DNA from 4 places in the Streptomyces sp. NPDC002870 genome. Region 3 is predicted to be linked to each of the others. Evidence: riboswitches for the same ligand, from Rfam matches in the RefSeq annotation. Region 3 holds a riboswitch; each other region holds the start of a gene.
The links. Region 3 has a riboswitch for cyclic di-AMP ahead of ACFYWY_RS20855 (M23 family metallopeptidase). Riboswitches for the same ligand answer to the same signal wherever they lie in the genome.
Positions count from the first base shown of each region.

Region 1: another riboswitch for cyclic di-AMP. It lies ahead of ACFYWY_RS07010 (NlpC/P60 family protein); the one in region 3 lies ahead of ACFYWY_RS20855 (M23 family metallopeptidase).
Region 2: another riboswitch for cyclic di-AMP. It lies ahead of ACFYWY_RS11815 (transglycosylase family protein); the one in region 3 lies ahead of ACFYWY_RS20855 (M23 family metallopeptidase).
Region 4: another riboswitch for cyclic di-AMP. It lies ahead of ACFYWY_RS06560 (M23 family metallopeptidase); the one in region 3 lies ahead of ACFYWY_RS20855 (M23 family metallopeptidase).

Region 1 covers NZ_JBIAPW010000004.1:88,244-95,768, forward strand. Annotated here, with positions in the region: gene pcrA (DNA helicase PcrA) at 1-2,249, opposite strand, end outside; cyclic di-AMP (ydaO/yuaA leader) riboswitch at 2,557-2,720, shown strand; gene ACFYWY_RS07010 (NlpC/P60 family protein) at 2,723-3,913, shown strand; gene ACFYWY_RS07015 (hypothetical protein) at 3,999-4,352, opposite strand; gene ACFYWY_RS07020 (NlpC/P60 family protein) at 4,742-5,797, shown strand; gene ACFYWY_RS07025 (alpha/beta hydrolase) at 5,794-6,915, opposite strand; gene ACFYWY_RS07030 (LuxR C-terminal-related transcriptional regulator) at 6,986-7,525, opposite strand, start outside.
Region 2 covers NZ_JBIAPW010000007.1:178,886-186,410, reverse strand. Annotated here, with positions in the region: gene ACFYWY_RS11835 (exopolyphosphatase) at 1-720, opposite strand, end outside; gene ACFYWY_RS11830 (DUF501 domain-containing protein) at 717-1,250, opposite strand; gene ACFYWY_RS11825 (septum formation initiator family protein) at 1,312-1,785, opposite strand; gene eno (phosphopyruvate hydratase) at 1,893-3,176, opposite strand; gene ACFYWY_RS11815 (transglycosylase family protein) at 3,475-4,149, opposite strand; cyclic di-AMP (ydaO/yuaA leader) riboswitch at 4,153-4,356, opposite strand; gene ACFYWY_RS11810 (transglycosylase family protein) at 4,644-5,528, opposite strand; gene ACFYWY_RS11805 (cytochrome P450) at 5,641-6,891, opposite strand; gene ACFYWY_RS11800 (nucleoside triphosphate pyrophosphohydrolase) at 6,888-7,525, opposite strand, start outside.
Region 3 covers NZ_JBIAPW010000016.1:17,838-25,362, reverse strand. Annotated here, with positions in the region: gene ACFYWY_RS20865 (M16 family metallopeptidase) at 1-886, shown strand, start outside; gene ACFYWY_RS20860 (M16 family metallopeptidase) at 883-2,271, shown strand; cyclic di-AMP (ydaO/yuaA leader) riboswitch at 2,501-2,665, shown strand; gene ACFYWY_RS20855 (M23 family metallopeptidase) at 2,678-3,448, shown strand; gene ACFYWY_RS20850 (GntR family transcriptional regulator) at 3,627-4,304, shown strand; gene ACFYWY_RS20845 (HPr family phosphocarrier protein) at 4,453-4,734, opposite strand; gene ACFYWY_RS20840 (GNAT family N-acetyltransferase) at 4,898-7,525, shown strand, end outside.
Region 4 covers NZ_JBIAPW010000003.1:400,270-407,794, forward strand. Annotated here, with positions in the region: gene ACFYWY_RS06545 (LPXTG cell wall anchor domain-containing protein) at 1-855, shown strand, start outside; tRNA gene ACFYWY_RS06550 (tRNA-Met) at 981-1,054, shown strand; gene ACFYWY_RS06555 (PP2C family protein-serine/threonine phosphatase) at 1,249-2,412, shown strand; cyclic di-AMP (ydaO/yuaA leader) riboswitch at 2,675-2,831, shown strand; gene ACFYWY_RS06560 (M23 family metallopeptidase) at 2,843-3,907, shown strand; gene ACFYWY_RS06565 (aldo/keto reductase) at 4,083-5,030, shown strand; gene ACFYWY_RS06570 (PrsW family intramembrane metalloprotease) at 5,027-6,382, opposite strand; gene trmB (tRNA (guanosine(46)-N7)-methyltransferase TrmB) at 6,443-7,234, opposite strand; gene lhgO (L-2-hydroxyglutarate oxidase) at 7,327-7,525, opposite strand, start outside.

The DNA.
Region 1 (7,525 bases), on a different contig from region 3:
AAGCCCGAAGCAGCGCCGCCCGCGCGTGAACGCGAGGACGAGAGCGAAGAGGCGATGCCGGACGTCGGACCCGCGGGCGCAGCCATCGGACCGGTCCGCTTCCACTGCAGGTGCTGTCCCGGGATCTCCTCCAGGAAGCGCGAGGGGGGGTTGTACGAGGGCTGACCCCAGGCGCTGCGCATCGACGACCGCGTCAGATAGAGGCGCTCGCGGGCGCGCGTGATGCCGACGTACGCGAGGCGCCGCTCCTCCTCCAGCTCCTTCGCCTGGCCGAGGGCGCGCATGTGCGGGAAGACGCCGTCCTCCATGCCCGTCAGGAACACCACGGGGAACTCGAGGCCCTTCGCCGTGTGCAGCGTCATCAGCGTGATGACGCCGGAACCGTCCTCGTCCTCGTCCGGGATCTGGTCGGAGTCGGCGACGAGCGCGACCTTCTCCAGGAACTCGGCGAGCGTGCCCGCGCCTTCCTCCTCGGCGCGGTCCTGCTCGAATTCCAGGGCCACGGCGGCCAGTTCCTGCAGGTTCTCGATGCGCGTCTCGTCCTGCGGATCGGTCGACGCCTGCAATTCGGCGAGGTAGCCGGTCCGCTCCAGGACGGCCTCGAGCACGGTGGCCGGTCCGGCGCCCGACTCGACGACCGTACGCAGCTCCTCCATCAGCACGTTGAACCGTTTGACGGCGTTGGCGGAGCGGGCCGCCATGCCGTACGCCTCGTCGACGCGGCGCAGCGCCTGCGGGAAGGTGATCTTCTCGCGCAGCGCGAGGGCGTCGATCATCGCCTCGGCGCGGTCGCCGATACCGCGCTTGGGGACATTGAGGATGCGGCGCAGCGGGACATTGTCCTCGGGGTTGGCGAGAACCCGCAGATACGCGAGGACGTCCCGGACCTCCTTGCGCTCGTAGAAGCGCACTCCTCCGACGACCTTGTACGGCAGTCCGACCCGGATGAAGATCTCTTCGAAGACACGGGACTGGGCGTTCGTACGGTAGAAGACGGCGACATCGCCCGCCTTCGCGTCGCCTGCGTCCGTCAGCCGGTCGATCTCGTCGGCGACGAACTGCGCCTCGTCGTGCTCGGTGTCGGCGACATAGCCGGTGATCTGCGCGCCGGCGCCGGCGTTGGTCCACAGGTTCTTCGGGCGGCGGCTTTCGTTGCGCTCGATGACGGCGTTGGCGGCGGAGAGGATCGTCTGCGTGGAGCGGTAGTTCTGCTCCAGCAGGATCGTCGTCGCGTCCGGGTAGTCCTCCTCGAACTGGAGGATGTTGCGGATGGTCGCGCCCCGGAAGGCGTAGATCGACTGGTCGGCGTCGCCGACGACGCAGAGCTCGGCCGGGTCGTCGTCCGGGCCCGAGGGACCCACCAGCTCGCGTACGAGTGTGTACTGAGCGTGGTTGGTGTCCTGGTACTCGTCCACCAGGACATGGCGGAAGCGGCGCCGGTAGTGCTCGGCCACGTCCGGGAACGCCTGGAGCAGATGCACCGTCGTCATGATGATGTCGTCGAAGTCCAGGGCATTGGCCTCGCGCAGCCTCGCCTGGTACATCCGGTACGCCTCGGCGAGCGTCTTCTCGAAGCCGTCGACAGCCTGGTCGGCGAAGGTCTCCTCGTCGATCAGCTCGTTCTTCAGGTTCGAGATCTTCGCGCTGAAGGACTTCGGCGGGAACTTCTTGGGGTCGAGTTCCAGATCACGGCAGACCAGGGCCATGAGGCGCTTGGAGTCGGCGGCGTCGTAGATCGAGAACGACGAGGTGAAGCCGAGCCTCTTCGACTCACGGCGCAGGATCCGGACGCAGGCGCTGTGGAAGGTCATGACCCACATGGCGTTGGCGCGCGGGCCGACCAGCTGCTCGACGCGCTCCTTCATCTCGCCGGCGGCCTTGTTCGTGAAGGTGATCGCCAGTATCTGGCCGGGGTGGACGCTGCGGGTGCCCAGCAGATGCGCGATCCGGTGGGTCAGCACCCGGGTCTTGCCGGACCCGGCCCCGGCGACGATGAGCAGCGGCGAGCCGGTGTGCACGACGGCGGCACGCTGCTGCTCGTTCAGCCCCTCGAGCAGAGCGGCGGGGTCCACGACGGTGCGCGGGGCGCCGTCGCGGTGGTAAGGGTCCCGGGCCGGGGGGACGTCGTAAGCGCCCTGGAAGAGATCGTGAGGGATCTCCTCCGGGGCCGAGTCCTCGGGTGGCGGCGGGTGGTGCTCCGCGCTGGGCTGGAGGTCCGCCAGGAAGCTGTCGTCAAAGAGGCTGCTCATCGCTCTACGAGTCTAGGCCGCCGCACTGACAGCTCGCCGCCGCATTGGGATACGGCGGCGATGCGGCGGCGATACAGCGGGCATACAGCGGCCATACGGCGGCGCGATCCCGCCGGGCACGACGCCCGCGACCCTCCGTGATCGGGCCGCGTCGCCGGGTCATCATGCGGAAGGTATCGGTCCGACGATCACCAAGGTCACGAAAATGTATCGGACATATCGAACATCAACCTTCACAGCAGCCACACCAGTTGGCTAGCGTGCTCCCCCAGGTGGCCCGTATCCCCCTGGCGATCCACGCCACATCGGGCAGCCTGCGCCGAATTCGGGCTTTCCGCAAGGAAGTTCGGAACCGGGGACCCACCATGCACAACCGGGGTGAATCGGACCGTGCCCCATCCGGTCCGTAGGGCGATCTTCCGTTCCGCCCGAACCCGACAGCTAACCCGGTAGGCGGTCCACGGAAGAAGGAGATGCCGGCCTTGGCGTCGCATCGCAAAACGCGAACCGTTAAGACCTCCCCCGCCGTCGGGTTCACGACGGCAGCCCTCGCCTCCGTCACCCTGTTGTCGACGCAGAGCGCCAACGCCGCACCCGCCGAGCCGAAGCCCTCGGTCGAAGACGTCCAGAAAAAGGTCGACGACCTTTACCGGCAGGCCGGCACGGCGACCCAGAAGTACAACAAGGCCAAGGAAGCCACCGAGGAGAAGCGCCGCGAGGTCGACGAACTGCTCGACGACGCCGCCAAGCGCACGGACAAACTCAACGAGTCCCGCCGGGAGCTCGGCACCTACGCGGCCGCGCAGTACCGCACGGGCGCGGTCACCCCGACCGCCGCGCTGATCTTCGCGGACAGCCCGCAGGCGTACTTCGACCAGACGCAGCTGATGGACCGGATGACCGACCGTCAGCGCAGCGCCATCACGGACTACGAGACCCAGCGGGCCGCGGCCGCCGAGCAGCGAGCGGAGGCGACGAAGAGCCTCGAGTCGCTCACCCGCTCCCAGCAGGCTCTGCGCACCAGCAAGAAGGACGTCCAGGCGAAGCTCGCAGAGGCGCGCACGCTGCTGTCGAAGCTGACGGCCGAGGAGAAGGCGCGGCTCGCGGCGATCGAGCGCCAGAAGGAGGAAGAGGCCCGCCGCAGGGCCGAGGCCAAGGCCCAGGAAGAGGCAGAGGCCCGTGCTGCGGCGGAGGCCGAGCGCCGGCGCCAGGAGCAGGAGCAGAACCAGGGCGGCAGCACAGGCACAGGCACCGGGTCGGACACCGGCACCGGCACCGGCACCGGCACTGGCTCCACGGGTGGCGCCACGTACGCGGCCAAGGCCGAGAAGGTCCTGTCCTTCGCCCGCTCCCAGATCGGCAAGCCGTACGTCTGGGGAGCGTCGGGCCCGAGTTCGTACGACTGCTCGGGACTGACCCAGGCCGCCTGGAAGGCGGCGGGCGTGGACCTGCCGCGCACCACCTGGGACCAGGTGAAGGTGGGCGAGCGGGTCGAGACGAAGGATCTGCTCCCGGGTGACCTGGTCTTCTTCTACGACGACATCAGCCACGTCGGCATCTACATCGGCGACGGCAACATGATCCACGCGCCCAAGCCGGGTACGAACGTGCGCGAGGAGTCGATCTACTACATGCCGATCTACGGCAGCGTGCGCCCGGCCTGAGACCGGCTCACCGCACGAACGCCCGGGGCCGACAGCGGCGCCCGGGCGTTCTCATGGCCGGCTCACGCCCGGCTCACGGCCCCGCTCACGTCCAAAGCGTCGCGATGAAGATGTTCGCGACCGTCAGCCCGCCCACCGCGCCGAACAGCGCCTTCTCCGCCTTCTCTTCGTCCCGCTTGACGTACACCAGGCCCAGGATCACGACCAGCACCGCCAGCTTGATGCCGACCTTCAGGTTGTTCACCGGCTGATCGTCCGCCTGATTCAGGCCCACCAGCGCGACGCCCGTGATCAACATGGTCAGCGCGCCGTGCAGCATCGCCGGGGTGAAGCGGGCCGTCCCCGCGCCCATCGCCTTCATCTGAGTGAGGAAGCCGCCGAGCAGCGACGCGATGCCGATGATGTGCAGGGCGACGAAGACATTTATGAGTACGTCCATGTCGCGGAGCCTAGCCCTCCCCATACCACCGATCTCCAGGCAGGTATGCCTCATTCGCCGCATCGGTCACAGCGCCACGGGGATCCGGGCCGGCACCATCAGTTCCGCTCTCAGAAAGCGGTCTCACATGTCCAGCTTCGGGCAGTACCGGTCCACGCCTCATTCCCACGACTCCCAGGTTTAGCGTCCTTGCTCAGGTGACCGACTCCCCACCGCCGCCGAGCTCCTGGGCGGCAGTCGGCCACCCCCGCCGAGAACTCCGGCGGCGGGCCGCTCCCCTGTGCGGACCGCCGTCGGACTCGGCTCGGACTCCGCGTCTGGCTCGGCTCGGACTCGGAGCCGGACTCGGACTCGGACCACAGGGAAGACGGAAGGACGTGGACGCCCTCGTGGCAGCGCACCGGAAACCCAAGCAGCATCCGCTCAGCGGGCCCGCCGCACGGACCGCCGCCACCCTCGCGCTCGCCGGCGCAGCGACCGCCACCGCATTCGACGGGACCGGGCACGCCGAGCCCCGTCTCACTCCCGCGCAGATCAAGGCCAAGGTCGACAAGCTCTACCAGGAGGCGGAGGCCGCCACCGAGAAGTACAACGGGGCCAAGGAACAGACCGCGAAGTCCCGGGCGTCGCTGGACCGGCTGCGCGAGGAGGCCGCCCGCAGGACTGAGCGGCTCAACGCCTCACGCAACGCCCTCGGTTCGATCGCCACCGCCCAGTACCGCGCCAGCGGCATCGACCCGGGGTTGCAGCTCGCCCTCACCTCCGATCCCGACGAGTATCTGGAGCGGGCCGCGCTCGCCGAGCGGGTCGGCACACGGCAGGCGGACGCCATCGGCGGTGTGCACCAACAACTCGTGGAGATCGCCCGGTTGAGAGCCGAGGCGGGCGAGCGCATGGACGTTCTCAAGGCCCGGCAGACCGAGCTCGCCCAGCACAAGGCCACCGTCCAGGACAAGCTCGCGGCCGCCGAACGCCTCCTCGCCGAGCTCACCGCCGTACAGCGCGCCTCGTACGAGAGCTCGAACAGCGCGGAAAGCCCCGCGGACACGCGTGCCGACCGGTCAGCCGTCCCGCGCGGCTCCCTCGATGCCCCCAACCCCCGTGCCGCCCAGGCCGTCGCGTACGCCTACGGAGCGCTCGGCAAGCCGTACGTCTGGGGCGCGACCGGGCCCGCCTCCTTCGACTGCTCCGGGCTCACCCAGGCCGCCTGGGGCTCCGCCGGGATCGCGCTGCCACGCACCACGTACACGCAGATCAACGCGGGCCGACGGGTCTCCCGTTCCCAACTCGCCCCCGGCGACCTGGTGTTCTTCTACTCCGGTATCAGCCACGTCGGCCTGTACATCGGCGGCGGCCAGATGATCCACGCCCCGCGCCCCGGCGCCCCGGTCCGCGTCGCGCCGATCGACGAGATGCCCTTCGCGGGCGCGACCCGCCCCGCCTAGGCCGGCGGGGTGAGACCCGGCCGCAGTTGCTGCGTCAGCCACTCGAACGCGTAGGGCAGCTGCCTGCTCCACACCGGAGTGACATGCCCGCCCTTCGTCGCCCGTACATCCACCTTCGTCGGTGGCTTGGCCGCCCGCTTCAGCGCAAGTCCCGGCTCGTACCCGTCCGCGCCCTCACCCGTCGCCAGCAGCGAGACCCGCGGCGGGGTCTTGGCCGACTTCAGGATGTGCAGGACGTTGTTCTCCGTGCGCAGTCTCGGGTCCGCGGCAGTCAGCGAGTGGGACTCGGCGGCCGGGTCGTTGTAGCCGGAGAGGCTGACGGCCGCGCTGTAGCGGTCGGGATGGGCGAGGGCCAGCTTGGCCGCGCCGTGCGCGCCCGCCGAGTAGCCCGCGATCGCCCAGTTCTCGGGTGCCAGCGACACCCGGAAGTTGTCGGCGACCATCTTGCGTACGTCGACGGTCAGCCAGCTGTCCGCATTCACCTTGCCCGGTATGTTCGCGTACCCGGTGTCCGCGTCGCCCAGCATGGTGCGCGGCGACACCACGATGAAGGGCGCGACCCTGCCCGACTCGATCAGCGGCTGCACCCGGTCCTGGAACTTCAGCGTCCGGAACCAGTTCTTCGAGGAGCCGGGGAAGCCCGCGAGCACCTCGACGACCGGGAACTTCTGGTCGCGGTACGCGGGGTCGTCGTACTGCGGCGGCAGCCATACGTACACCTCGCCCACGACGCCCGAGACGGCGCCCTTGAGCTCGGTGCGCCGCAGACCGCTGCCGAGCGACGGGTCTTTGACCTTCTCCCACTTCTGGATCGCCTTCGGCAGCGCGGAGATCTGCTTGCCGCCGGTGCCGTTCGGCCCGAGGTCGAGCGCCGATTCGACATGGTCCGCCGTGCCGAGCAGATCGTCCCAGCTGTCGTAGAGGCCATTGGCGTTGTTGACCGCCACGAACACCACCAGGACCGCCGTGGCCTGCGCGAAGAGCACCATGAGCAGCCGGCCTGCGCCCCGCACCAGGGCGGGTCCGCGCAGCCGGCTCCAGAGCAGCAGCGGCAGCAGTACGGCAAACACGACCAGGACGATCGTGATCAGGAAGAAGGGTTTCCCCGTCAAATTCATCACGCAGAACAAGAGGTGAACATGGCATAGACGGTTGCCCGGCTATGTACCGGTTACCTCACGATGGAACCTAAACCAGACGACGGGCCGTCGCCCATCGCGTCAGCTCGTGCCGGTTCGAGAGCTGCAGCTTCCGCAGCACCGCCGACACATGCGACTCCACTGTCTTCACCGAGATGAACAGCTGCTTCGCGATTTCCTTGTACGCGTAACCGCGCGCGATCAGCCGCAGCACCTCGCGTTCCCGCTGGGTGAGCCGGTCGAGGTCCTCGTCCACCGGCGGCGCGTCCGTCGAGGCGAAGGCGTCCAGCACGAAGCCCGCCAGCCGCGGTGAGAACACCGCGTCCCCGTCCTGCACCCGGAAGATCGAGTCGACCAGATCCGTGCCCGTGATCGTCTTGGTGACATAGCCGCGGGCGCCGCCCCGGATCACCCCGATCACGTCCTCGGCCGCGTCCGAGACGGACAGCGCCAGGAAGCGCACCGGGTTCTCCGACGCCGCCATCAGCGAGGCGCAGCGGCGCAGCACCTCCACCCCGCCACCGCCCGGCAGATGCACATCCAGCAGGACGACCTCGGGCCGGGTCGCCGTGATCACGGTGACCGCCTG
Region 2 (7,525 bases), on a different contig from region 3:
GACCTGGGAATACGGGATCCGCGAGTGGTGGATCCTGGTCGAGTCGTACTCGTCGAGACCGAGCGCGATCGCCGCCACCGTCGTCACCGACCCGGCCAGGCCGACCAGCGTCTGCGCCTCGCGGATCGGGACGGTCTCCTCGGCGAGGTCGAGCGCGGCCTCGATGTCGGCGCGCATCGCGGCGACCTCCTCGGGCGTCGGCGGATCGTGCCGGATGTGCCGCTCGGTCAGCCGTACGCAGCCGATGTCCACGGACCGCGCGGCCTCGACCTCGTCATGGCCGACGACGAACTCGGTCGAGCCGCCGCCGATGTCCACCACCAGGCGCTCCTCATGGCCGGGCAGCTCCTTCGTGGCGCCGGTGAAGGAGAACTCCGCCTCCCTGTCCCCGGTGATCACCTCGGGCTCGACGCCCAGGATGTCGAGCACTCCGCGGACGAAGTCGTCCCGGTTGGACGCGTCGCGCGAGGCCGAGGTGGCCACGAAGCGGATCCTCTGCGCGCCGTGCTTCTCGATCACGGCGGCGTACTCGCGGCAGGCCGCGAAGGTCCGCTCCAGCGCCTCGGGTTCGAGCCGCCCGGTCCGGTCCACGCCCTGGCCGAGCCGGACGATCGTCATCCGCCGGTCGAGGTCGACCAGCTCGCCGGTGGCCGGATCGGCGTCGGCGACGAGCAGCCTGATGGAGTTCGTACCGCAGTCGACGGCGGCGACCCGGGTCACTTCTCGTCCCCTTCTTCACACGGCGCTACGCACGGGCCCTTGCGCCACCACTCGGGCAGCATCGCGATCGCCTCGTCGCCCAGCGGATTGACGCCGGGCCCCGCCGCGAGCGAGTGGCCGACCAGGACATGCAGGCACTTCACCCGGTCGGGCATGCCGCCCGCGCTCGGGAAGCCCTCGAGCACCTCGACGGCGTCGCGGCGTGCGATGTAGTCCTCGTGGGCGGCGCGGTACTTGGCTGCCAGCTCCGGGTCGGTCGCGAGCCGCTCGGTCATCTCCTTCATCACGCCGTTGGCCTCCAGCGTGCCGATCGCCGAGGCGGCCCGCGGGCAGGTCAGGTAGTACAGCGTCGGGAAGGGGGTGCCGTCGGGGAGCCGCGGCGCGGTCTCGACGACGTCGGGCTGACCGCACGGGCAGCGGTGCGCGATGGCGCGCAGCCCGCGCGGCGGACGGCCGAGCTGCTGCTTGAACGCGGCGATGTCCGCGTCGGTGGGCTCGGTCGGGGCGGTGGTGGGAGGGGGCGTTTCCATGCCTGCCTTGGTTCTACTTGGTTCCAGCGGTGCTTCTGTGTGGCTGCCGCTTGCGTGCCTGCTACTTGCTGCGGTCGGCGTTGTCGACGCCGTCCCAGACGTTCGAGTACCAGGGGCGGTCGGTCGCCCCCTCTTCGGTACGGCGCTGCTCGGCGGCCTCGGGGTCGATCATGATGTAGCCGGTCTCTCCCGGCAGCACGAGATGCAGGTGCTCGCGGGCGAGACGCCGGATGTACATGTCGTCCTGGAGCCGCGCCTTCTCGTCCCTCAGCCGCTCGACCTGCTGCTTGGCGTCCGACATCCGGCGCTGCTGCTCGGCGATGTCGGCGCGCTGAGAGACGTACTGCCGCATCGGGTACGCGAGCGCGACGGCCAGCGAGCAGACCACCAGGGCCAGGAAGGCCGCACGGCCGGTGAGCCGGGAGCGGCGGGCCTGCCTGCGGCTCTGCGAACGGTAGACGCGGGCGGCGGTCTGCTCGCCGAGCAGCCGAATCCTGGTCGTGGTGGAGAACCGGTCGCGGTCCTTCCCGGCCATGTCCCGCCTCCCCGATACGTACGTACGTCCCCGGACACGGTACGGGACCGCGGCCGGGGACGTATGTAAGCGAGAGCGTCAGCCCTTGCTGTGCGTATCAGTTCGCGTCAGTTGGCGCGAAACCGCGGGAACGCCGAGCGGCCCGCGTACACCGCGGCGTCGTCGAGGATCTCCTCGATGCGCAGCAGCTGGTTGTACTTGGCGACGCGCTCGGAGCGGGCCGGGGCGCCGGTCTTGATCTGGCCGCAGTTGGTGGCGACGGCCAGGTCGGCGATGGTGACGTCCTCGGTCTCGCCGGAGCGGTGCGACATCATGCACTTGAAGCCGCTGCGCTGGGCCAGCTCGACGGCGTCCAGGGTCTCGGTCAGCGAACCGATCTGGTTGACCTTGACGAGCAGGGCGTTCGCGGCGCCCTCGTCGATGCCGCGGGCCAGGCGCTCCGGGTTGGTGACGAAGAGGTCGTCGCCGACGATCTGGACCTTGGTGCCCAGCTTGTCGGTGAGGACCTTCCAGCCGGCCCAGTCGTCCTCGAACAGCGGGTCCTCGATGGAGACGAGCGGGTACGCGGCGACGAGCTCCTCGTAGTACTCGGTCATCTCGGCGGCCGAGCGGGACTTGCCCTCGAACTCGTACGAGCCGTCCTTGTAGAACTCGGACGCGGCGACGTCGAGCGCGAGCGCGATGTCCTTGCCGGGGGCGTAGCCGGCTTCCTTGATGGCCTCGAGGATCAGGTCGAGGGCGGCGCGGTTGGAGTCGAGGTTCGGCGCGAAGCCGCCCTCGTCGCCCAGGCCGGTGGAGAGCCCCTTCTGCTTCAGGACCTTCTTGAGGGTGTGGTAGACCTCGGTGCCCCAGCGCAGGGCCTCGGAGAAGGACTCGGCGCCGATCGGCGCGATCATGAACTCCTGGATGTCCACGTTGGAGTCGGCGTGCGAGCCGCCGTTCAGGATGTTCATCATCGGAACGGGCAGCAGGTGCGCGTTCGGGCCGCCCAGGTAGCGGAAGAGCGGCAGATCGGAGGCCTCGGAGGCGGCGTGCGCCACGGCGAGGGAGACGCCGAGGATCGCGTTGGCTCCGAGCGAGGACTTGTCCGGGGTGGCGTCCAGGTCGAACATCGCCTGGTCGATCAGGCGCTGCTCGGTGGCGTCGTACCCGACGAGCTCCGGGCCGATCTGCTCGATGACGGCGAGGACGGCCTTCTCGACGCCCTTGCCCTGGTAGCGGTTCTGGTCACCGTCGCGGAGCTCAAGAGCCTCGAACGCACCGGTGGAGGCGCCGGACGGAACAGCAGCACGACCCGTGCTGCCGTCGTCGAGGCCAACCTCGACCTCGACCGTGGGGTTGCCTCGGGAGTCCAGGATTTCCCGGGCTACGACGACGTCGATGGACGGCACGAGCATCTCCTTCTGGGATGTGACGCTAAATGTGACGCAAGCAGTGGGACGCCAGCAGTGCAGCGCAGTGCAGCGCAGTGCAGGGTCTCCTCGGCCTTGCGACAAGAGCCTAACCGGCTCCGGGGCATCGGTCGGCCGGTGCCCGCCCGCTGGGACGGAAAAGGGCATGAACAGGCAGTGACAAGGCAGAACCCCGGCCCGGCGCGTTCGGGGGAAAGCGCGCCGGACCGGGGTGCTCTGGGGCCCGGGGGTCAGCTCGGGCGGAGCCGGGGGGTCAGCCGGCTCGGGCGGAGCCGGGTCAGCTCAGGTGGAGCTGCTGGCCCGGGTAGATGACGTCCGCGTCGTCGATGATGTCCTTGTTGAGGTCGAACAGCTTCTGCCAGCCGCCCTTGACCTTCTCGGTCTCGGCGATCTTGCCGAGGGTGTCGCCGGCCTTGACCTTGTACTCGCCGTCGCCCTTCTTGAAGCTCTTGGCCTTCGCGGCGGGCTTCGCGGACTTCGCCGGGGCGGCGGGGCGCTCGGAGCGGGTGGTGGGAACCTCGGCGCGCTCCGGCTGCGCCGGCGGCGTGGTGGCCGCGGCGGCGGAGCCGCCGTCGTACGCGGCGCCCGACAGGTTGACGCCGCAGTTCGGCCATGCGCCCTTGCCCTGGCCGGCCAGGACCTTCTCGGCGACCGCTATCTGCTGGGTCTTGGAGGCCTGGTCAGCGCTCGCGGCGTACTGCGTGCCGCCGTACGCGGCCCAGGTGGAGGCCGAGAACTGCAGGCCGCCGTAGTAGCCGTTGCCGGTGTTGATGGACCAGTTGCCGCCGGACTCGCACTGGGCGACCTGGTCCCACTCGGAGGCGGTCGCGGCGGACACCGAGGTGGCGCCGAGGAGCGGGGCGGCGACGGCCGCGCCGGTGACGCCGGCGATCGCGGCGAAACGAGTGGCTTTGGACGGGCGACGGTGCTTGCCCTTGCCGGAAAGCAGCATGGAACTTCTCCTCACCGACGCCTACGAGGTGAGCTGTCGGGTTCGGGCCGATGAAGAGTCCCCGGTTCCGTTAGGAACCAGGGGACGAGTTGCCCGGCCGCGCGTCGTGCGCGACTTCACCCCAAGCCGGTTGGAGCCGTCGATCTCAACGGCCGGGGCCGGCGCTTACCTTGGGTCCCCCGCTCCTGCCTTCGGCGCTCTGCGCGACGACTGCTCCCCCGGCCGTCGGCAGGATTTGGCGTGACGGTCAGCGGCGCCCGCGGTGGCGAGCGGTTCAGACCGTAAACACACCTCTCCCCGATGTTCAAAGGAGGAACATCGGGGAGAAATCGCCCATCTCGCCACTCCGGCCACTACCGTTTTCGCAGGTGAGGGGCGGAATGAGTGGTTCCGCCGGGCAAGTCACGGCAGTTGGGACAAAGAGACTCATGTCTCACTTGCACAGACTCGGACATAAGCCCGCGAACTGGCCGTGAACTGCCAGCGAATTACCCCTACTTCAGGTCCACATCGAGGCTCTGGCCAGGAAGGATGAGGTCGGGGTCGGCACCGACGGTCCCCCGGTTCGCCTCATAGAGCTCGGCCCAGCCCCCGGAGAGCTTCTGCTTGTCGGCGATGGTCCACAGGCTGTCGCCCGGCCGGACGGTGTATTCGCCGGGTGCGGCGTCCGCTTTGCCCGCCTCGCCCACCTCATCCGGGTTGCCCGCATTGTCGCGTGCCGAACCGTCACCTCGCGAGGCATGACGCCCCGCTTCGCGCTCATTGTCCGTATTGCCCGGCTCGGTCTCCTCCGGGGCGGCCTCGCCACGGTGCTTGCCGCCACTGTCGGCGTCCGGCGTCCCGTCCGTGTTCGCCGGCTCGGCGGGCTCGGCCGGATCCGCGGACGGCTCGGCAGACGCCGCCGTGGTGGGCTGAGCCGAGGGCTTCGTGGGTACGAGCGACTCGACCGGGGCGCTCTGCTCTGGCGACGGCGCGACGCCCGGGTCGACGCCGGTCGCGGCGCCGTCGTTCTTCAGCCCGGCGAGTGCCGCGCAGCCGGGCCACGCCGCGGGGCCCTGCGCGTCGAGGACCTTCTCGGCGACCGCTATCTGCTGCGAGCGGCTGGCAAGGTCGGCGCGGGGCGCGTACGCCGTACCACCGAAGTCCTGCCAGGTCTCCGGCGAGAACTGCAGCCCGCCGTAGTGACCGTTGCCGAGGTCGGCGCTCCACATGCCGCCGCTCTCGCACTCCGCGACGCGGTCCCACGTGGAGGCGTCGGCGGCGGAGGCCGATCCGGCGCCGAGAAGGGGGATCGCGATGGCCGATCCCGTCACCCCTGCCGCGACGACAATGGCCGGAGCTTGACGAGGTCGGCGGTGTCGCCCGTTCCCGGAACGCATGCGGTTGCCTTTCACGCGACTGCTGAGACGACGGTGAACGTAGCCGCAATCGAACGTAAGTCACAAGTCGATGCAGCGGAGATCACGTGAAAGTCACAGACTTGACAATGCGTCAGTTCTGTCGAGCGGTGAACTCAACCGGCAGAGTGCGCAATCCGCGCATAATGAGACCCCCACGCCACCGCAAATCGGCTGGATCACCCGCAAGCCGCAAGTCCGGCATTCTCCTGAGCAGCGTGGCGAGCGCGGTCTGCCCCTCAAGACGCGCGAGCGGCGCGCCGAGGCAGTAGTGGATGCCGTGCCCGTATCCGAGGTGCTGGTTGTCGCGCCGGGACAGATCGAGGGTGTCCGGGTCGGCGAACCGCTCCGGGTCCCGGTCGGCGGCGGCGAGTACGACCAGCACGGGATCGCCCGCCGCGATCCGCTGCCCGCCGACGACGAGCTCCTCGGTGGCGAACCGCCAGGTGGCGAGCTCCACGGGGCCGTCGTAGCGCAGGAGTTCCTCGACACCGGTGGCCAGCAGCTCGGTCTCCCCTGCGGCGAGTGACGCCTGGAGCCGCTCCCGCTGTTCCGGATGACGAAGCAGGGCGTACACCCCATTGCCGATCAGGTTCACGGTGGTTTCAAAACCCGCGAAGAGAAGGATGAAGGCCATGGCGGCGGCCTCGTTCTCTGTGAGGTGCTCGCCGTGGTCGCTGGCCCGGATCAGCCCCGAGATCAGGTCGTCCCCGGGCTCCTCCCGCTTTCGGTGGATCAACTCCGCGAGATACCCCCGGATCTTCTTCACCGAACGGGCGACGCCGCCGCGCGGCCCGCCGGGGTGGCCCGGCTTGAAATGTCGCAGCATCATTCCGGCCCAGTCGCGGAAGTCGTCCTGGTCCTCGCGCGGGACGCCGAGCATGTCGCAGATGGCATAGATGGGGAGGGGGAACGCGAACTCATGAATCAGGTCCGCCTCCCCCTTCGCCTCGAACCCATCGATGAGCCGGTCGGTCAACTCCTGTACCCGGGGGGCGAATTCGGCGACCCGACCCGGCGTGAACGCCTTCGACACCAGCCTCCGCAGCCGGGTGTGGTCCGGCGGGTCGATGTTCAGCAGATGGGTCATCAGCTCGGCCTTGCGCTCGCCGGGGATCCCCGTCCTCCCCTTGGCGTGGGCGGGCTCGTCGTGGTGCACGGGATTCTTGCTGAGCCGCTGGTCGGCGAGGGCCTGCTTGGCATCGGCGTACCGCGTCACCAGCCATGCCTCGACCCCGCTGGGGAGGGTGGTCCGGTGGACCGGCGAGTTTTCCCGGAGCCACGCGTAGGCGGGGTAGGGGTCGGTGGCGAATTGCCAGGTGAACAGCTCGGGCTGAGCGCTCACTCCTGCCCCTCGGCGGCGCGGATCGCGTCCCGGTAGGCGCGGCCCGCGGCCCGCAGGGCGGCCTCCGGGTCGGTGCCGGACGCCTCCGCCCGGACGGCGAGGGCGAGCAGTTCGTAGCCGATGCCGGAGCCGGCGGGGAGCGGGACGTCGAGGCCGGCGCTGCGGACCCGGCTCGCGAGCTTCGCGGCGAGAGCGAGACCGGGCTGGCCCAGCGGCACGCCGTCCGTCACGGAGTCGCGCTGCTTCTCGATCGCCTTCGTGCGGAGCCAGTGCTCCTTCACGTCCTCGGGTGTCTCGGCGCGCTCGTCGCCGAAGACGTGCGGGTGGCGGTGGATCAGCTTCTCGACGATCGTCCCGGCGACGTCGTCGATGGAGAACGGCTCGTGCTCGTCCTCCTGCGCGATGCGCGCGTGGAACACGACTTGCAGGAGTACGTCCCCGAGCTCCTCGCGCAGCTCGTCGCGGTCGCCGTCCTCGATCGCCTCGACGAGTTCGTACGCCTCCTCGATGCCGTACTTGGCGAGGCCCGTGTGGGTCTGGGTCGACGACCAGGGGCACTCGGCGCGGATCCGGTCCATGACCTGGACGAGGTCGAGGAGCCGGGCGCCGGGCAGGTCGTACGAGCCGGGGAGCA
Region 3 (7,525 bases):
CCTCGCCTACCCCGAGGGCCACCCGTACCACCACACGCCGATCGGCTCGATGGCCGACCTGGATGCGGCGACCCTCGAGGACGCCCGTGCCTTCTTCCGTACGTACTACGCGCCGAACAACGCCGTGCTGTCCGTCGTCGGCGACATCGACCCGGAGCAGACGCTCGCCTGGATCGAGAAGTACTTCGGCACCATCCCGACCCACGACGGCAAGCAGCCGCCGCGCGACGGCTCGCTCGCGGAGGTCATCGGCGAGCAGCTGCGCGAGGAGATCGTCGAGGAGGTCCCGGCGCGGGCGCTGATGGCGGCCTACCGGCTGCCGCACGACGGCACGCGCGAGTGCGACGCAGCCGATCTGGCGCTGACCGTCCTCGGCGGCGGTGAGTCGTCCCGGCTGCACAATCGTCTGGTGCGCCGTGACCAGACGGCTGTCGCGGCCGGCTTCGGCCTGCTGAGGCTGGCCGGCGCGCCCTCGCTGGGCTGGCTGGATGTGAAGACGTCCGGCGGCGTGGAGGTGCCGCAGATCGAGGCCGCGGTCGACGAGGAGCTCGCGCGGTTCGCCGCGGACGGCCCCACGCCCGAGGAGATGGAGCGCGCGCAGGCTCAGTTGGAGCGCGAGTGGCTGGACCGGCTGGGTACGGTCGCGGGCCGCGCCGACGAACTGTGCAGGTACGCGGTGCTGTTCGGTGACCCGCAGCTGGCGCTGACCGCCGTGCAGCGGGTGCTGGACGTCACCGCAGAGGAGGTGCAGGCGGTCGCCAAGGCCCGGCTGCGCCCGGACAACAGGGCAGTGCTGGTCTACGAGCCCATCTCGGCCGACGACGGCGAGGGCGACGACAGCGACGACAGCGACGAGACCAACGAGCACGAGGGGACCGACCAGTGAGCGACGCTGCCGTGACCATGCAGTTCCACCCGCAGCCGGCGGCTGGAGAGGCCAGGCCCTGGGCGTTCCCCGCCCCCGAGCGAGGCACGCTGGACAACGGACTCACGGTGCTGCGCTGCCACCGTCCCGGCCAGCAGGTGGTGGCCGTCGAGATCTGCCTCGACGCACCGCTGGACACCGAGCCGGACGGCCTCGACGGCGTCGCCACGATCATGGCGCGCGCCCTGTCGGAGGGCACCGACAAGCACTCCGCGGAGGAGTTCGCGGCCGAGCTGGAGCGCTGCGGAGCGACGCTCGACTCGCATGCCGACCACCCCGGCGTCCGCGTCTCCCTGGAGGTCCCGGTCTCCCGGCTGCCCAAGGCACTCGGCCTGCTCGCCGAGGCGCTGCGCGCACCCGCCTTCGCCGACAACGAGGTGGAGCGGCTCGTACGCAACCGTCTGGACGAGATCCCGCACGAGACGGCCAATCCGGCCCGCCGGGCCGCCAAGGAGCTCTCCAAGCAGCTCTTCCCGGCCTCCCTGCGCATGTCGCGCCCCCGTCAGGGCACGGAGGAGACCGTGGCCCGGATCGACTCCGCGGCCGTGCGGGGCTTCTACGAGGCGCATGTGCGGCCCGCGACGGCCACAGCGGTGATCGTCGGCGACCTCACGGGGGTCGACGTGGACGCGGTGCTGGCCGACACCCTCGGCGCCTGGAAGGGCGACAGCGTCGCGCCCCGTCCCGTGCCGCCGATCACGGCCGACGACACGGGCCGCGTGGTCATCGTGGACCGGCCTGGCGCCGTGCAGACGCAGCTGCTGATCGGCCGCATCGGGGCGGACCGGCACGACCGCGTCTGGCCCGCGCAGGTGCTCGGCGCGTACTGCCTGGGCGGCACCCTCACCTCCCGCCTGGACCGCGTGCTGCGCGAGGAGAAGGGCTACACCTACGGCGTACGGGCCTTCGGCCAGGTACTGCGCTCCACCCCCGACGGGTCGGGCGCCGCGATGCTCGCCATCAGCGGTTCGGTGGACACCCCCAACACCGGACCGGCGCTGGAGGACCTCTGGAAGGTGCTGCGCACGCTCGCGGCCGAGGGGCTCACCGACGCCGAGCGGGATGTCGCCGTGCAGAACCTGGTGGGCGTCGCCCCGCTGAAGTTCGAGACGGCGGCGTCCGTCGCGGGCACGCTCGCCGACCAGGTCGAGCAGTCCCTCCCGGACGACTACCAGGCGCAGTTGTACGTACGGCTGGCCGAGACCGGCACCGTGGAGGCGACGGCCGCGGCCGTCAACGCCTTCCCGGTGGACCGGCTCGTGACGGTGCTCGTCGGCGACGCCTCGCAGATCGAGGAGCCGGTCAGGGCACTGGGCATCGGTGAAGTGACCGTTGTCACGGGCTGATTGACCGCACGACGATCGGCCATATTCGGCGAACAACTCAAAACAGACAATCGGAACCCCGGCCTCCATAGCGATGCCGGGGTTCTGTCTTATGCCCGGTTTGTTGGAGAGGTTGCCTGTCTGCCCTGTGGCATGCACTACAAAAGGGGCTGTCTGTTTGGTGAATGAAAGATGCCCCGCCTAGCGTCGGTCCGGCTGTCCGCCAGTAGCCCGCCGCACCCGCGGCATCGGACAGCCATCGCCGAGTCCCCGTATGGCGCGAGCCTGGGGAGCCGGGGACCCAATCAGTCCCTGGGGTGAATCGGACGCCTTCGCACCCGTGCGGAGGAGCCCGTAGGAGACCTTCCTGCTCCGAACCCGTCAGCTAACCCGGTAGGCGAGAAGGAAGGAAAGGATCAGCCACTTCATGGCGTTCACCCGTGCCACCGGGAAGCACCGTGCCCCGAGCCGCCTGACGCGCAAGAGCGCGAGCATGGCGGGCGTCGCGGCCCTTGCCACCACCGGCGTCATCGGAACCCTCGCTTCCCCGGCGCTCGCCGCCGAGCCCGGCGCCACCGCGGTCGAGGACACCGGCCTGACCCAGATCGTGGCCGCCGACTCGCTCGCCGACCAGATCGCCGACCAGGCCGCCGCCCAGAAGCGGGAGGCCGACGAGGCCGCCGCCAGGGCGAAGGCCGAGGCCGAGGCGAAGCGCAAGGCCGAGGCCCGCGCCAAGGAGGCTCGCGAAGCCAAGGAGCGCGCCGCCCGCGAGGCCGAGCGCAAGCGCCTCAACTCCTTCCGGCTCCCCGTCGCCGACGCGCACCTCACCACCGGCTACAAGGCCGGCGGCTCGCTCTGGTCCTCCGGCAGCCACTCCGGCGTCGACTTCCGTGCCCCGTCCGGCAGTTCGGTCATGGCCGTCGGCTCGGGCACCGTCGTCGAGGCCGGCTGGGCGGGCGCGTACGGCAACAACATCGTGATCAAGATGAACGACGGCTCGTACACCCAGTACGGCCACCTCTCGTCCATCGGCGTCTCGGTCGGCCAGCGGGTCACCCCGGGCCAGCAGATAGGCCTCTCCGGCTCGACCGGCAACTCCACCGGGCCGCACCTCCACTTCGAGGTCCGCACCAGCCCCGAGTACGGCTCCGACATCAACCCCGTCGCGTACCTGCGCGCCCACGGCGTCGACGTCTGACCGACACCCGAGTGAACGAAGGCCCCGGCCCCCGCCGGGGCCTTCGGCGTTCGGCCCGCTGGCCAAAAGATATCCATGAATTTCCAGGGGCCATCGGAAAATCCGGCCCACTGCAATAGAGTCACCGAACAGGCGTCAATCGGCTGCGTTTCGCGCGGATTAAAGCGGAGGTTCGGTCATGCGCATTCCCGCGCACTCGGTATGCACGGCGATCCGCGACGACATCGTCTCCGGCGTATTCGAGCGCGGCAGCCGGCTCACCGAGGAGCAGCTGGCGCGCCGCTACGGCGTCTCCCGGGTCCCCGTGCGCGAGGCCCTGCGCACACTGGAGTCCGAGGGCTTCGTCACCACCCGCCGCCACGCCGGCGCCTGCGTCGCCGAGCCCACCGAGCAGGAGGCGGCCGACCTGCTGGAGGTCCGGATGCTGCTGGAGCCGCTGGGCGCGGCCCGGGCCGCCCAGCGCCGCACGGAAGCGCACCTCAAAGTCCTGCGCGGTCTGGTCAGACTGGGGCAGGAGCGGGCCCGCCGCGGCCAGGGCGAGGATCTGCGCTCGCTGGGCGGCTGGTTCCACGAGACGCTCGCCCAGGCTTCCGGCAGCCCCGGCCTGACCGCCCTGCTCACCCAGCTGCGGCACAAGATCGCCTGGATGTACGCCATCGACCAGCCCGCCAAGCCCATCGAGTCCTGGGCCGAGCACGGCGCGATCGTGGACGCCGTGGCGCGCGGCGATGTGGAACGGGCGCGGGCGCTGACCGCCCTGCATGCCGAGCGGGCCACGGCCGCGCACCGGCTGCGCCGTCCCGAGCGGGTGAGGACTTCGCAACATGCCGTAAACACGGCAAGCGCCCGCAATTAACAGCCGCACCGTATACAAAGAGAAGATATTCGCGGGGCGGCTTTTATGCTGCCCGAATTCATGGTGCCCGGACCGCAAAAAAGCGGAGCCGCGATCTCCCGAATTCAGGACGCCGCGGCTCCGCCGTCGAGCAATTCGACTGCCAGATTCAGACGGTCTCGGGAAGCTCCTCGAGCCCCTCGGCGACCAGCTTGGCCAGACGGTCCAGGGCGGCGTCGGCGCCGTCCGCCTCGGAAGCGAGCACGATCTCCTCGCCGCCCTGAGCGCCCAGGCCGAGCACCGCGAGCATGGAGGCGGCATTGACCGGGTTGCCGTCGGCCTTGGCGATCGTCACCGGGATGCCGGAGGCCGTGGCGGCACGGACGAAGATGGAAGCGGGGCGGGCGTGAAGGCCCTCGGCCCAGCCGACATTGACGCGGCGCTCAGCCATGGTGTTGCCCTTCAAGTCTTAGCGGTTGTCTAGACCAGTCTCTCATGCGGTTGCGGCGTACTCGCACCGGCCTTCGGCCCGGGAGCGGCCGCCGGTCGGACCTCCTCAGACTGCCCGCGGCCAACAGCCGCCGCTACCGGTGGGTGAGCCGTACGCTTCTGGCATGCAGACCGAGCCGGACCACGCCTACCCCGATCACTGGGAAGCAGACGTGGTGCTTCGCGACGGCGGCACCGCGCGCATCAGGCCCATCACCACCGAGGACGCCGAGCGCCTGGTCAGCTTCTACGAACAGGTTTCGGACGAGTCGAAGTACTACCGCTTCTTCGCACCCTATCCACGGCTCTCCGCCAAGGACGTCCACCGCTTCACCCACCACGACTATGTGGACCGGGTGGGTCTCGCGGTCACGGTCGGCGGTGAGTTCATCGCGACTGTCCGCTACGACCGGATCAACGCGCAGGGCCGCCCCGCGAGTGCCCCCGCCGACGAGGCCGAGGTCGCTTTCCTCGTGCAGGACGCTCACCAGGGGCGCGGGGTCGCGTCCGCGCTGCTCGAACACATCGCGGCGGTCGCCCGCGAGCGCGGGATCCGGCGCTTCGCCGCCGAGGTGCTGCCGGCCAACAACAAGATGATCAAGGTGTTCCGGGATGCGGGCTACACCCAGAAGCGCAGCTTCGAGGACGGCTCCGTCCATCTGACCCTCGACCTGGAGCCGACCGCCGAGTCCCTCGCCGTGCAGCGCGGCCGCGAGCAGCGCGCGGAAGCCCGTTCCGTGCAGCGCCTCCTCGCCCCCGGGTCGGTCGCGGTCATCGGCACCGGCCGCGCGCCGGGCGGTGTGGGCCGCACCGTGCTGCGCAACCTCCTCGACGCCGGGTACACCGGTCGTACGTACGCCGTGAACCGCGCCTTCCCCGAGGGGCAGCGGGAGGTGGACGGCGTCCCCGCTTTCCGCTCCGTCGGCGAGGTCGGGGAGCCGGTCGACCTCGCGGTCGTCGCCGTTCCCGCCGAACGGGTGCCGGAAGCGGTCGCCGACTGCGGCGAGCACGGCGTCCAGGGTCTGGTCGTCCTCACCGCCGGATACGCCGAGAGCGGCGCAGCCGGGCGGGAGCGGCAGCGCGAACTGGTGCGGCAGGCCCGCTCGTACGGCATGCGCATCATCGGCCCGAACTCCTTCGGCATCATAAGCACGTCGGACGCCGTCCGCCTCAACGCGTCCCTCGCGCCCCACTCCCCGGCGCCCGGCCGCATCGGCCTGTTCACCCAGTCCGGCGCGATCGGCATCGCCCTGCTGTCGGGCCTGCACCGGCGCGGCGCGGGCCTGTCCTCCTTCATCTCGTCGGGCAACCGCGCGGACGTGTCCGGCAATGACTTTCTGCAGTACTGGTACGAGGACCCGGACACCGATGTCGTGCTGCTGTACCTCGAATCGATCGGCAACCCGCGCAAGTTCACCCGCCTCGCGCGGCGTACGGCGGCAGTGAAGCCGGTCGTCGTGGTCAAGGGCGCCCGCCACAGCGGCAGCGAGCCGCCCGGGCACGCGGTGCCGGTGACCCGGATCCCGGACGCCACGGTCGGGGCGCTGCTGCGCCAGGCGGGCGTGATCCGCGTCGACACGGTGACCGAACTCGTCGACGCGGGGCTGCTGCTGGCGGGCCAGCCGCTGCCGGCCGGGCCGCGGGTGGCGATCCTCGGCAACTCCGAGTCCCTCGGCCTTCTCACCTATGACGCCTGCCTCACCGAGGGCCTGCGCCCAATGCCGCCGCGCGACCTCACGACGACGGCCACCCCGGCGGACTTCCGGGCGGCGCTCGCCGAAGCGCTGACCGGCGATGTATGCGACGCCGTGGTGGTGACGGCGATCCCGTGGGTGGGCGAGAACGGCGTCACGGAATCGGGTGACGGCGAGGTCCTGGCGGCGGCCCTGCGCGACGCGGCGGCGACGTCACCGGCGAAGCCGGTGGCGGTGGTCCACGTGGAAATGGGCGGCCTGGCGGAGGCGCTGGCAGCGGCCACGAGCACGCGTACGGTCACGTCCACGTCCACGAGCACCGGTACGGGCACGGCAGCGGCCACCGGCACGGCTCCGGCCGCGGCCACGAGCACCGGCACAGGTACGGCCACAGGCACGGCTACGGGCACAGGTACGGGCACGGCCCCGGCTGCGGCCACAAGCACCGGCACCGGTACGGTTCCGGCCGCGGCCACCAGTACCCGCATGGCCACGACCCCGGCGGCCCACGCCGACGGCCCGGCCCCCGGCGCCGGACACAAGGCACCGGCAGCCGCCCCGCGGCCCGCAGCCGCCCCCCGCCGTTCCCCGGGGCAGAGCGCGTCCCCCGTGTCCGCCGCCGTGCGCTATGGCGCCCCGGCCCCCGCGACCGCCCCGCACGACTACCGCATCCCCGCCTACCCCGCCGCCGAGCGCGCCGTCCGCGCGCTCTCCGAGGCGGTGAAGTACGCCCAGTGGCGTCGGCACGCCGCCGAGCCCGGCAAGGTCCCCGTGTACGAGGACATCGACGAGCCCGGCGCCGCCGCCCAGATCGACGCGCTGCTCGGCGAGCACGGCAACCCCCGCGGCACCACGCTCGCCCCTGCCGCCGCCGATGAGCTCCTTCGCCGGTACGGCATCTCCGTACGGCCGGCCCTCCCCGCCCCGGGCCCCGACGCCGCCGCGCAAGCCGCCGCCCGCCTCGGCTATCCCGTCGCCCTCAAGACCACCGCCCCGCACCTGCGCCACCGCGCCGACCTCGGTGGCGTACGGCTCGATCTGGCCGACGAGGTCCAACTG
Region 4 (7,525 bases), on a different contig from region 3:
CTGAGCTGGAAGGTGTCCATCGGCCTCGGCAAGAACTACCCGTCCAACAACGGCAACCTGAGGCTCGTCGCCGCCGACCTGGCCGGGAACGCGAAGTACGAGAAGGACGACACCGTCGCCTTCGAGACCAGCCCGAAGATCAACGCCGCACCCGCCTCCATGTGGCTCCGAACCGACGAGAACGAGCCCATCAAGCCCGGTCTGTGGGGCAACGTCGACCTGTTCCACCAGCTCAAAGGCGAGGGGACCTTCGACACCGACCTGGCGACCACCCTGGAGATCGCTCCGGAGCCCGACGCCGACGGTGAGGTTCCGGAGCTGGTGATCGAGGAGTGGCTCGGCGACGGCAAGCTGGTCAGGGCCCCGAAGGTGCCCGGCCTGGACAGGTGGCAGCTGGCCGACCTCCCCAAGAGTTACTTCACCGAGAAGGGGAAGCTGCACCGCTACATCCTTCGCGTGCGCGTCATCGACTTCAAGGGCATCCAGAAGCCGGTCAAGCTCACGCTGCGGGCGACGACGTCGCTGACCGAGGGGAACACGATGCCGTTCCTGGAGGCCGAGGCCAAGATCACGGTCGCCCCCGAGCGCGGCACTGACCCGAGCGGCAAGCCGACCGTGGCCCCCTCCCCGACCGCGTCCGCCTCGCCCTCCCCGACCGCGTCCGCGACGCCGTCCGGGACCCCGTCGGCCTCCGCCACGACCTCGGCCGCGGCTGCCGCGAACGACTCCGTCACCACCACCGGCGCCCTCGCCAGCACCGGAGCCTCCAGCTCCACCTGGTACGCGGCGATCGCCGCCGCGGCCCTGATCGCGGCGGGCGGCGCGCTCACCGCACTCCGCCTGCGCCGCCGCTGAAGCAGCGCGTTGCGCCCAGCCGTGGGCGACGCCCCTCCGGAGGGCCTTCGGAGGGGCGTCAGAACAGGCTCACGCACTAAATGGAGTTGATCTTGCTCCGGATGGCGTAAGGTTGTGTTTACCGACGCGGGGTGGAGCAGCTCGGTAGCTCGCTGGGCTCATAACCCAGAGGTCGCAGGTTCAAATCCTGTCCCCGCTACTGAAGGCAGTGGCCCGGCACTCGACAAGAGTGCCGGGCCACTGTCGTATCTCCTCACTTGTCTCCCACGTCTCCCTCGCTCACGCCCGCGTCGTCCGGTTGGCCGATGGTGAGTCGCCCCCCGGCGCGGCTACAGCCAGCCTGGGAAGGGCGCGGTACCGTCCGCAGCCAGGCGGACGGGCAGGAGATGTCAGGTGGTGCACCGACAGCAGGACGGCGGCTACAGCGCTCCTCGCGTCGTCCGTGTGCTCCCCACGCTGATGATCGTCGGCGGTCTTGTCTTCGACTACTTCACCCCGCCCAGATTCACGGCCGTGCCGTTCTTCGCGGCCGCCCCGCTGATCGCCGCGCCCTTCTCCTCCTGGATCGCCACACTGCTGACCGGCATCGCGGCGACCCTGTCCGTGCTCGGTCTTCGCTACTACAACGAGACCGTGTCCGAGGTCACCTCGTTCACCGAGCTGTTCACCGTGCTCACGGTCGCCGGGCTCGCGCTGCTCATCAATCGCCTCGTACGGCTCGGTCGTGAGCGCCTCGCCTCCGCCCGGGTGATCGCCGAGGCCGCGCAGCGCGCCGTGCTGCCCGCCCCCGCCGCCCGGATCGGCGGGCTGCAGATCGCCGCGCGGTACGAGGCGGCGCAGGCGGACGCCTTCATCGGCGGCGACCTCTTCGCCGTACAGGACACGCCCTTCGGGGTGCGGCTGGTGGTCGGGGACGTACGGGGCAAGGGGGTGGGGGCGGTCGAGACGGTGGCAGTGGTCCTCGGGGCGTTCCGGGAGGTCGCCGAGCAGGAGAGTTCCCTCGAAGGGGTCGCCGCGCGTCTCGAGCGGGCGCTGGCTCGCGAGGGCACACGGCGGGACGAACTGGATGCCGTCGAGGGGTTCACCACCGCCGTGCTCGCCGAGATCCCGCCCGGCGAGGGCGTGGTGCGGGTGGTGAACCGGGGCCACCCGGAGCCGCTGGTGCTGTACGCCGACGGGGACCTGGACATCCTGGAGCCGACCCAGGCCGCGCTGCCGCTGGGAATGGGCGAGCTGGGGGCGTGGCCGGACAGCTCGGAGGCGCATCCGCTGCCTCCCGGGGCGACGCTGCTCCTCTACACGGACGGTCTCTCCGAGGCGCGCGACAAGGGCGGCGTCTTCTACGACCCCGGCCGGCGGCTCGCGGGCCGGCTCTTTCCCGGGCCGGAGGAGCTGCTGGACGCGCTCGTCGACGATGTACGACGGCATACGGGCGGCGGGACCACGGACGACATGGCGCTGCTGGCGGTCAGCCGCCCCACCGAGGCGCAGCCGGACCGCCGCAGGATCGTGCCGGTGATCAAAGCCCTTGGAGGCTCTGATCACCGAAGCGACTGAAGGCCATCGCGCGGCCATGGGCCGCCGCAGGACCGGCACCGTGCGTAGTCGAGGCGCACCCCACCGATAACATCTGATGCACTGTCAGACGAAAGTTCCGGTCCGGGTGTCGATCAAGTCGCCCGATTCCGGCCGCTTGTGTCCTGGTAAGTCCCCGTCAAAGTCGCTAATGATCACTCGGAACAGCTTGGAATACAGCCCCGGCGTCTATTAACGTTCGATAACGCAGCGCGGTTGTCCCAGTCGTCGCAAGAGACGGCACCGTGCGCACGCGCCGAATCCCGCAAGGGAACCGGGGAACCACCAATTGGGGTGAATCGGGCACCTTTTGCCGCTCTTTCCGCGGTTCGAGGCGCTCGTAGGAGACCTTCCTGCTCCGAACCCGTCAGCTAACCCGGTAGGCGAGAAGGAAGGAAAGGAGCACGCCTCCGTGGCGTCCAACAAGCCTGCCCCCGAAGCTCCCTTCGGAACCCTGGAAACTGACTTCTTCGGCAACGAACCGGCGGAGCGGGCATGGGAGGAATGGAACCCCACCGAGGACTCCGTCCGTCCGGTGCGCGGCAGGCACCGTGTCATGAAGCAGCGCGGCGGGCTCGCCCGCAGCTCCACGGTGCTCGGCGTAGGCGTGATCGCCGCGGTAGGCGCGGGGGGCATGGCCACCGCGCAGGACAAGCCGCCGGTCTCCATATCTCTTCCCGACTCGATCGCGGACAACCTGCCTGAAGCCAAGTCCCTGCCTGGCGTGGGCTCCCTGATGTCCGACGACGCGTCGGACGCCGACGCGGGGAACGTGAACGCGGCCCCGCTCACGGCGATGACCCTCGCCTCGGACTCCGGCGCCGAGGCCGGACCGGACAGCGCCGCCGGCGCCGGTGAGGCGCTGCGCGCCCGCATTCTCCAGCAGGCCGAGCAGCAGCAGGCGGAGGCCGACGCCGAGGCGAAGGCGGCCGCGGAGAAGCTCGCGGCAGAGAAGGCCGCGGCGGAGGCCGCGAAGCAGCAGACCGCGGCGGAGGCCAAGGCCGAGGCCGAGAAGCTCGCGGCCGAGAAGGCCGCGGCGGCGAAGGCAGAGGCCGAGCGGCTGGCCCAGCTCGCCAAGAGCTACGCCCTGCCCACCTCCTCGTACACCATCACCTCCACGTTCGGCGAGTCCGGCTCCATGTGGTCCTCGGGCTACCACACCGGCCTGGACTTCGCGGCCCCCACGGGCACGCCGGTCAAGGCGGTGCACGGCGGCACCGTCAAGTCGGCGGGCTGGTCCGGTTCTTACGGCTACCGCACGGTGCTGGAGCTCGAGGACGGCACGGAGGTCTGGTACGCCCACCAGTCCTCGATCTCGGTCAGCGCCGGCCAGAAGGTGACGACGGGCGAGACGATCGGCCGCGTCGGCGCGACGGGCAACGTGACGGGCCCGCACCTGCACCTGGAGGTCCACACGCCGGGCGGGTCGGGGCTCGACCCGATGGCATGGCTGCGCGGCAAGGGCCTCAGCATCTGATCGTGCGCCACAGTCCCCGGCAGCTCTGGCGCACACCCCCCGACGCCAGGGCTGCCGGCACAGCGCGTAGACCGGCACAGCGCGTGGACCGCAGCGCGCACACCGGCGCAGACCGCACACCGGCGCAGGGCGCAGAGCCGGAATAGCCCGCGCCGCCACGGTCGTTGATCCACCCATGACTTCTCTGCGAACCCTCGGCTCGTCCGGCATCGCCGTCTCCCCGCTCGCTCTCGGCGGCAATGTCTTCGGCTGGACCGCCGACCAGGCGCAGTCCTTCGCCGTGCTCGACGCGTACACCGCCGTCGGCGGCAACTTCGTCGACACTGCCGACGCCTACTCCTCCTGGGCACCGGGCAACGAGGGCGGCGAGTCCGAGACCGTCATCGGCAACTGGCTGGCCGCGCGCGGCAACCGTTCCGACGTCGTCGTCGCGACCAAGGCCGGCGCGCACCCCCAGTACCGGGGACTCTCCGCCACCACCCTCAAGGCCGCTGCCGAGCAATCCCTGAAGCGGCTGCGTACCGACTACATCGACCTGTACTACACGCACTTCGACGATCCGAGCGTCCCCGTCGAGGAGATCATCACGACTCTCGACCAGCTGGTGCGGGACGGCAAGGTCCGTGCCATCGCCGCCTCCAACCTCAGCCCCGAGCGGCTCCAGGCGTCCCTGGACTTCTCGGAGCGCGAGGGACTTGCCCGCTACGTCGCGCTCCAGCCGCGCTACAACCTCGTCTCCCGTGACACGTACGAGGGCGAGCTGCGGGACACCGCCGCCCGTGCCGGGCTCGCCGCCGTCCCCTACTCCGCGCTCGCCTCCGGCTTCCTCACCGGCAAGTACCGGCCGGGTGTGGCGGTGGACAGCGCACGGGCCGCAGGCGCGAGCAAGCACCTGGAGACCGGGCGGGGCCTGGCGGTCCTCGCCGCGCTCGACAAGGTCGCCCGGGACCGTGGCGCGCGGATCGCGACCGTCGCACTCGCCTGGCTGGCCGCACAGCCGACCGTCGTCGCGCCGATCGCCTCGGCCCGCACGGTCGAGCAGCTGCCCGCGCTGACCGCGGTCGCCGAGCTGGAGCTGACGGCCGACGAGCTGGCCGAGCTGACCGCGGCGTCGGACATCTAGCTGCGGTACGGGTTGTAGCCGCCGTAGTCGCGGTACGGCGGCGGCGTCCACACCCGGCCCGTCGCCCGTGCCGCGTACGTCAGCGCGGGAGCGGCGACGTCCTTGCGCTGCCACAGGTGGTGCAGCAGCTCCTGCTCGCGCTCCGCGAAGTCCGCTCCCGCCGCGCCGCGGTGGGCGCGGTGGCGCAGAAAGGCCAGGGACGTCGCGAACCGCTGGTACTCCGACACGGCGTGCGCGGCGGCCGGTCCGTGCGCGCGCCGGGCGACGTCACGGGCCATCGTGCGCGCCCGCATCGAGGAGAGCGCGCCCGGCTCGGCGGCGGTCAGCCAGCCGGCCGCGGCGTACGCGGGCAGCTCGGTGGATATCGTGCGCAGTTCGCGCTGCCGGGTCCAGACCGTCAGCCAGGTCAGCAGCCCGAAGACGGGGACCATGAACGCTCCGTACACGACGTAGAAGCCCCACGGGCCGAAGAGCGACGACGAGCCGTTCCACAGGGCGTGCATGCCCATGGCGAGGGCGAGGCCGAGCAGCGGCAGCAAGATCCGGCGGATGCGCTGTCGCCGGGTGGCGAGCGCGGCGATCCCGAAGCCGATGCCGGTCAGCACGGTGAAGAGCGGGTGGGCGAACGGCGACATCACGACGCGTACGAAGAAGGTCGCCGCGGTCACGGAGGCGAGCCCCGATGTGCCTATCTCCTGGTCCTCGCCGAAGGCGCTGCCCAGGTAGAGGATGTTCTCGGTGAAGGCGAAGCCGGTCGCGGTGAAGCCGGCCACGACCACGCCGTCGACGAGCCCGGTGAAGTCCTGTCTGCGGAAGATGAAGATCAGCAGGATGGCCGTGGCCTTCGCGCTCTCCTCGACGATCGGGGCGATGACCGTCGCGCCGAGCGTGTCCGCGCTCGCCGGGTCGGCGGTGGCGGTGGCTATCCACCGGGTCGCGAAGGAGTTCGCGATGATCGCGACGAGGGCGGCGGCGAACGCGCCCCAGGCGAACGCGAACAGCAGATTCCGCCAGGGCCCCGGCTCGACCCGGTCCAGCCAGCGGAAGGCCGCGGTGAGGAGCGGGACGGGAAGGGTCGCGAGGCCGAGACCGACCAGGAAGCCGTGGGTGCCGGTCTGTTCGCGTACGAGCGCGAGGATGACGAGGCCGGAGAGTGCCAGCAGGGTGATCAGCGCCCCCGCTCGTAGCGCCCTGCTGCGCCAGATCCGGGAGGCGCGGCGGGGTTTGTAGCGCCAGCGGGCACGCTCCGGCACGGCGGCGAGCAGCTCGGCGATGTGCTGCTGCTCGAACGCCGGGACTGCCGGATGCGGTGCGGGATCCGGTGCGGGGTCCTGCGGGGACGACTCGTACACCCATCGACCCTAACGAGGGCCACTGACAACTGGCGACGGTGTCCTTGCTGCTACTCAGGGTTACGCGGGCCTCAACGGGCGGCGGAACAGCAGGTCGTGCACATTGTGGCCCTTGTCCAGGCCCTGGCCTTCGAACCGGGTGAGCGGGCGGAAGGCGGGACGCGGGGCGTAGCCGCCGTCCTCCTGGGTGTTCTCGAAGTCCGGATGCGCCGAGAGCACCGCGAGCATCTGCTCGGCGTACGGCTCCCAGTCGGTCGCGCAGTGCAGGATCGCGCCGGGCTTCATGCAGGTGGCGGCGAGGGAGAGGAACTCGGGCTGGATCAGCCGCCGCTTGTGGTGCCGCTTCTTGGGCCAGGGATCCGGGAAGAAGACGCGCAGCCCGTCGAGCGAGCGGGGCGGGAGCATCTCCCGCAGGAGGATGATCGCGTCGCCGTTGGCCACCCGGATGTTGGACAGTCCGTTCCGCTCCGCGAGACCGAGGAGATTGCCCTGGCCGGGGGTGTGGACGTCGACGGCGAGAATCCCGGTGCCGGGGTCCGCGGCGGCCATCTGCGCGGTGGCCTCACCCATCCCGAAGCCGATCTCCAGGACGACGGGCAGTCCGCCGAACATCTCCTCGAGGTCGAGGACGCGGTGCCCGTCGATGTCGAGGCCCCAGAGGGGCCACAGCCGCTGAAGCGCATCGCCCTGCCCGGCGGTCACGCGGCTCCGCCGCGGCTGGAAGCTGCGGATGCGCCGCTCATGGTGCGACCCGGCGGGATCGGCGACGGGCCCGCCGGGGAAGCGGGGCTCGCGGTTGGCGCGGATGGGGGCCGGGGTGCCGTCGGGGGTGTGGTTTCTGAGCTCAGACACAGTGCGTCAATTCTACGGGGGCGCGGGGTGGGGCCGGGGCCGCCCGGCAGCCGGCTCCGTCCGCGAAGGCCGGGACCGGCTAGCGGATCGCCCTAGCGGATCGCCGGGGACAGGTTGCCGCCCGTCAGCGCGGTCAGGGCCCTGCGCGCCACCTCGCGGCCGATCTGCAGCGACGCCGTCGCCGCCGGGGACGGCGCGTTCAGCACATGCACCGTCCGCGGGGCCTCGCGGATCAGGAAGTCGTCCACCAGCGTCCCGTCCCGCAGCACCGCCTGCGCCCGCACCCCCGCG